DNA from 3 places in the Marinilactibacillus sp. Marseille-P9653 genome. Region 3 is predicted to be linked to each of the others. Evidence: predicted binding sites of a transcription regulator. Region 3 holds the regulator's gene; each other region holds the start of a gene.
The links. The regulator LexA, encoded in region 3, represses DNA repair genes until DNA is damaged. The targets are predictions, from matches to a motif close to CNAACANNTGTTNG.

Region 1 (2,282 bases), 170 kb from region 3:
TTCATTCTTACGAGTTCCTTCTTGAATCATAGCTGAATCTTTGGAATCTTCCATCCAAATCATGAGTACAAAGAACAGATGAATGAACGTTGCTTGTTCTTTCGTCAATCCGAGAGCGCTATAAGGATTGATATCAAATGATCTGAACTCAACATAATCAATACCTGTCTCGATCATACAACCAATTTTCTTGGATTTACCTCTTAATCTAGCTGCTCCGTAAAATTCTCGTTCTTCACTAAGAGTGTTTTTTGCAACCATATCTTCAACGTCTTGCACATAGTGCTTTAATTCGTCATATCGAACAACGATATCGTTCGTGTTGTGATAGCCATGCTGACTATTGCGGATAGAACGAATCGGATCTTTTAAAATGGATTCTTTTTTATCTATTTCAAAGAAGGATTCATGTGCAAAAGGCGCAGCGCCAAATAGGTACGTCAATATCCATTGATGACTTAAGAAATTACGCGCTAGCTTAAGGTGAATTTCATCCTTAACTTCTTTAGCTGTTCTGTATGCTTCTTGTTTTTCGAAAATAGCTTGGATAAACTCATCCGAAAATGCAAAATTATAGTGGATACCACTGATCAATTGCTTTTTCTTTCCATATTTTTTTGCAAGTTTTTCTCTGTAAGCTACTTCACTTTGATCACTAACTCTTACAATTGGAATCTGCTTTGTGTCGGGTAAAACAGCTGGCATACTAAATGGCCAAACGTATTCACCTTTACTAACGGAGCGTTGAGTAACATCATTTAGTGCTTTCATCCATTTAAACGTTTCGTCAAGTGAAGACATAGGTGGTGTTACAACTTCCAACTGTGCTTCGCTGAAATCAGTTTGAATATAGGGATGATACGAACGATCCCCAAAAACTGCAGGATGTTCTTCTAGCGAAAGTCGCTGCTCTTCATCCACACGAATGCCTTCTTTTTCAATACCAAAAGATCCTTGCATTACACTTTTATTTAATCGATTATTGCTGATTATTTCTCTAATATCCATCATATCATGCCCTCATCTATTCCCTTTTTGGAACTAATTCACTATACATAGTATCACAAAGTAGTACGTCTAGACAGTATAAGATTGCGATAAATATTTCCTATTCACACAAACGGACGTTCACTAGAATTAGAGATTCTATTTTTCTCGTGTTATACTATCTATAATGAAATTGAAAGGAGCTGCTAGTTTGAGTCAGCCATTAGCTTATCGTATGCGACCAACTTCTATAGACATGATTGTTGGACAAGAACATCTTGTAGGAAAAGAAAAAATTATCTGGCGTATGGTGGAAGCTAAACGCTTATCTTCCATGATTTTGTATGGCCCACCTGGAATTGGAAAAACCAGTATTGCAAGTGCCATTGCGGGATCAACTCAGTATGCTTTTAGAATGCTCAATGCAGCGACCGATTCAAAGAAAGACTTACAAATCGTTGCTGAAGAAGCAAAAATGAGTGGAACGGTTATTTTATTATTAGATGAGGTCCATCGTTTAGATAAACCAAAACAAGATTTCCTCTTACCTCACCTTGAAAATGGTCGTATCATCTTGATTGGTGCTACAACAGAAAATCCATATATTTCTATTCACCCGGCTATTAGAAGCCGATCACAAATATTTGAATTACAGCCACTAACCGAAGAACAAATCACATCGGCACTAAACAGAGCCTTAACTGATAAGGAAAATGGTCTAGGCAAGCTATCACTTGCTGTAGATGAGCAGGCTCTAACGCATTTTTCTAGAGCAACGAATGGAGACCTTAGAAGTGCTTTGAATGCTCTTGAGCTGGCTGCTGAGTCGACTCCCGTAGATCATGAAGGCATTATTCGTGTTACATTAGCGATTGCCGAAGAATGTTTGCAAAGAAAAGTGCTTACCCATGATAAAGATGGTGATGCACATTATGATGTTATTTCAGCTTTCCAAAAATCTATCCGAGGTAGTGATGTTCATGCCGCCTTGCATTATATGGCACGACTGGTCGAAGCTGGAGAGCTTCAAATTATCTGTAGAAGACTAATGGTTATTGCCTATGAAGATATCGGTCTCTCCAATCCTGCGGGCGCTGCTCGAGCCGTAACAGCTGTTCAATCTGCAGAAAAGTTAGGTTTCCCCGAAGCAAGAATTCCGTTAGCAAATGCAGTCATTGAATTAGCACTTTCTCCAAAATCAAATTCCGCTATTTCTGCAATCGATCAAGCACTTGCAGATGTAAGGCAAGGAAAAAGTGGACACGTGCCTAACCATTTAAAGGATAGTCATTATA
Region 2 (2,282 bases), 1.5 Mb from region 3:
AATAATCTTCTCGGTATAGAAAGGCAACGATATCCGCATCTTGCTCAATCGATCCTGACTCTCTCAAGTCACTCAAAATCGGTCGTTTATCTTGTCTTTGCTCTACACTACGAGAAAGCTGTGACAAGGCAACAACAGGAACCGATAACTCTTTAGCTAATTTTTTTAACTGCCTAGAAATATCCGATACTTCCTGCTGACGACTTTCTTTACCCGAACCTTCAATCAGTTGAAGATAATCAATTACGACTAAACCTAAGCTACCTCTTTCTTGCTTCAAGCGACGACATTTTGCTCTAATTTCTGCTGTACGGATACCTGGAGTATCATCAATATAAATATTTGCCTTAGAAAGACTACCCATTGCAACAAATAACTTAGTGAACTCTTCTTCAGTCAGCTTTCCTGTTCTTAAATTCGAAGCATTTATGGTGCCTTCCGCGCATAACATACGGTTGACTAGTTGCTCAGCACCCATCTCTAAACTAAAAATCGCAACCGTTTCATCTGTTTTCGTTCCAATATTTTGAGCTACATTTAAAGCAAATGCTGTTTTTCCCACACCCGGTCTCGCTGCTAGTATAATCAGCTCATCTTCATGTAATCCAGCAGTCATCTGGTCTAAAGCTTTATATCCGGTAGAAATTCCTGTGATTTCTTCATCATTTTGAAATAGTTCATCAATATTATTGATGGTTTCTCTTAAAACTGTCTCGATATTGACAAATCCACTACGACTTCTCTTTTCGGACACTTCAAGTATCTTTCTTTCCGCATCATCTAGAAGGTTAGGAAGATCACTTGCTTCGTCATATCCTCTTGAGGCAATTTCTGTCGCTGTCTGGATCAAACGACGCAGTATAGAACGCTCTTCAACGATCTTGGAGTAATATTCTACGTTTGCAGCTGTCGGCACTGTAGTCGCTATATCAGCCAAATAAGGTGTCCCACCAATATCTTCAAGCTGATTTCTTGATTCCAGCATATCCGCAATCGTCACAACATCTATTGCTTCGTTCCGCTCACTTAAATCAATCATCGTCTGAAAAATCAGTTGGTGTCCGCGACGATAGAAATCTGTCGACTCAATGTATTCCATCGCCGGAATCAGTGCTTCTGGGTTTAGCAAAATAGATCCCAGTACAGATTGCTCGGCTTCAATATTTTGTGGTGGTAGACGATCGCCTAATGGTTCCATAGCCAATGTGTATTCTTCCTTTCGCACCTTATAGGTTACAAATTCATTCTTAATTGTACAATATCTCATTCTAAAAGTATATAAGGGAACAATCGTTTACTGTTCTGATTACTTTATTCATCTTCTCTTTAACAGCAGAGAAAAAGGAGAAGCCTCTAAAGCCTCTCCCTTTTGCTGATTAGTCTATTGCTGTTACACGAACTGTTAATTCTGCAGTAACTTCTTTGTGTAATTTCACTTCTACATTTTGAGACCCTACCGCTCTCATTGGTATTGGTTGATTCAGTTTGCGTTTATCAACTTTAATACCTAGTTGTTTTTCTAGCTCTTTAGCAATCTGTTTAGTCGTAACCGATCCAAATAGTCGGCCATCTTCTGCCGCTTTTTCATGAAGTTCGATTGCATTATCTTCTATTTTTTTCTTATCTTGTTTAGCTGCTTCTAAAATTTCATTTTCTTCACGCTTCATAGCATTTTTCTTAGCAGATAATTCTTTTACTGCTGAATTTGTAGCTTCTTTTGCCAATCCTTTTTTCAATAAAAAGTTATTAGCGTATCCGTCTGATACATTTTTGATTTCGCCTTTTTTTCCAGTACCTTTGACATCTTTCAATAAAACTACTTCCATAGTTAAACGCTCCTCTTATTTAAATTATTCAAATGCTGTTTTAATTTGTGCTATTAATTCTTCTCTTACTTCTTGTACTGATTTTCCATCTATTTGAGTAGCTGCATTGGACAAGTGTCCGCCTCCACCCATTCTTTCCATGATGATCTGTACATTGATCTTACCTAGACTTCTTGCACTGATTCCAACCATATCATCTGAACGTTTTGTAATAACAAAGGCTGCTTCAACACCTGATATACTCAACATCGTATCCGCAGTTTGTGCTGATGTAACAGGCGGATAAATCTGTTGATCCTTTCCATGTGCAACCGCCACACCTTCATGAACAAACTCAATTGTTTCAATTAACTTACTACGTCTCAGATAAGTTTCTGGATCTTCTTTCAGTAATCTCTGAATCATTGTAGAATTTGCTCCGACTGACTGCAAGTAGCTAGCAGCATCAAATGTCCT
Region 3 (2,282 bases):
GACCAGTCGTTGCTTCAACACCATCAGTATAATGTACTTCAGGGTGTCCTGGTGTACGACTACCTAGCTGACGGAAATTTTTCAAATCATCAACTGTTACATCGTATCCTGCTAAGTGCAGTAAGCTATAAAGTAACATTGATCCGTGTCCAGCAGACAAAACGAAGCGATCGCGATCGAACCATTTCGAATTTTTTGGATTAACATTTAAGTGACGTGTCCATAGTGTGTAAGCCATTGGTGCAGCACCCATTGGTAATCCAGGGTGTCCAGAATTTGCTTTTTGAACGCCGTCAATACTAAGAGTTCGAATTGTATCTACAGCCATTTGATCAGTTTTATCAAACAAGTAACTCATTCCTTCCTGTTGCTAAAAGTGGTAACGCTCTTAATCATTGTACTATTTAAATTAATTTTATTCAACGCTTTCATAGAACATACTTAAATTTGTCCGTACATCTTCAATTAGTAGTAGATTAATCTCTATTATGGATCCCTTTGTCCTTTTGAATTCCCTTGAGTTTTTCAGGGGTAACGTCTTGGCCCTCTGGATCTACAATTTTCATTCCTTCTATATGATTTCTCATACCAGATCTAAAAGCTTTGATATATTTTTCTCTTAGGTCTTTCTGTTCAGATACTTCTTCCGGTGTTAATCCTTCACTTCTTTGTTTTCTAACTAGCTCATTGATTCTATCTAATTGGTCTTTTGCTAACATTTTATATCCTCCTATTAGGCTTTCTAGCCTAGACTTTTTCTTTCAGTACATCCTATTGCGAACAACCATTGTAATACAAAATTGCTTGAAAATCTAATTTCCTAGGGAAATGCTCGCTTATTTCGAACATTCGTTTGATTAGATGTTCGGTATATGATATAATTTTACTAAAGTTTACGAACATTGTGAACTCATATTCACTGAATCATACACTAGACTACTATTATACTTAATTTAAACGATAATTTGAAGGGATGAGGTGTTACGATATGACTACTAGAGGCCGTAAAGGCGAAAAGCAAATCGAAATTTTACGTTATATTCATGAACAAGTAAACAAAAGAGGGTATCCACCTACCGTTCGAGAAATTGGGTCTGCCACTGAATTGTCTTCCACTTCTACTGTGCATGGCCATTTAGCTAGACTAGAAAAAAATGGTTTTATCTTAAGGGATCCTTCAAAACCTAGAGCAATTGAATTCACTAAAGAAGGGTTAATCAAAATTGGAATTGATGAATTTGAAAATCATATTCCATTATTAGGTGTTGTTACCGCCGGAGAACCGATCTTAGCTGTTGAAGAAGCAACCGATTATTTCCCAATTCCTAATGATTTAGAAATTGAAAGAGGCAATCTTTTCATGTTAACGATTCGTGGTAATAGTATGATTAATGCCGGAATCTTTGATGGTGATCAAGTTATTGTTAGAAAACAAGAATCTGCTCAGAATGGTGACGTCGTTATTGCTATGACCGATGAAGAAGAAGCAACCTGTAAAAGATTCTATAAAGAACAAGGCTACATTCGCCTTCAACCAGAAAATGATACGATGGATCCGATTATATTATCTGATGTCTCTATCTTAGGTAAGGTTGTTTCTTTATACAGATCCCATATCTACTAAAATAGATTAAAACGAAAAGGCAGTCATGCTATGAAGGTAAAACACTTCATAGTCATGTCTGCCTTTTTTAGAATCCGTATGCTTCTTCTTGAGATTCCCAGATTCCTTTATAAGCGGTTGCCAGTATAACTGTATCCTCAATCAGTTTTTCAAGTCTGAAATGGATATCGTCGTTATTAATTTTTCCAGCTGTATAGTCTGTATCCAGCAAGAAAACATAATTTGGAACAATATTGGATTTCATATAGCTGAGGATTGGCTTAAGTTGCTGTTCTGGTATCAAATAATGTCTATTTGACCCTGCTGTTGCAATGATTGCCGAAACTTTATTCTGTAAAGCGCTTTGTGGTAGTAAATCAAAGACATTTTTTAGTACTGCGGGTATGGATGCTTGAAATATCGGTGTCGCGATAATAAGGATATCCGCTGCCATAATGGTTTCTGTGATCAGTTTATTATCTCCAGTATAATCAAGATAATTTCTTCCATCACTAAATTGCATCTCATAATTTTTAAGATCTAATAGCGTGTATAAATGATCTCCGCCATACTTTACTCTAAGTTCAGTCATGACCTTTTCAGCCACTATAGAAGACTTCTCTCCTACGTTTGAACCTGCTAATACGACGATATCCATCTAATCTACTCCTTATTTTTT

Region 1: the regulator LexA is predicted to act here: its motif matches at 1,118-1,131, upstream of LG377_RS08805 (replication-associated recombination protein A).
Region 2: the regulator LexA is predicted to act here: its motif matches at 1,284-1,297, upstream of dnaB (replicative DNA helicase).

Annotation. Positions count from the first base shown of each region.
Region 1 covers NZ_CAKAKH010000001.1:1,806,914-1,809,195, forward strand. Annotated here, with positions in the region: gene gshAB (bifunctional glutamate--cysteine ligase GshA/glutathione synthetase GshB) at 1-1,011, opposite strand, end outside; gene LG377_RS08805 (replication-associated recombination protein A) at 1,199-2,282, shown strand, end outside.
Region 2 covers NZ_CAKAKH010000001.1:147,679-149,960, forward strand. Annotated here, with positions in the region: gene dnaB (replicative DNA helicase) at 1-1,198, opposite strand, end outside; gene rplI (50S ribosomal protein L9) at 1,377-1,826, opposite strand; gene LG377_RS00825 (DHH family phosphoesterase) at 1,851-2,282, opposite strand, start outside.
Region 3 covers NZ_CAKAKH010000001.1:1,637,711-1,639,992, forward strand. Annotated here, with positions in the region: gene tkt (transketolase) at 1-349, opposite strand, end outside; gene LG377_RS08025 (DUF896 family protein) at 477-719, opposite strand; gene lexA (transcriptional repressor LexA) at 989-1,624, shown strand; gene LG377_RS08035 (NADPH-dependent FMN reductase) at 1,692-2,261, opposite strand; gene LG377_RS08040 (LLM class flavin-dependent oxidoreductase) at 2,274-2,282, opposite strand, start outside.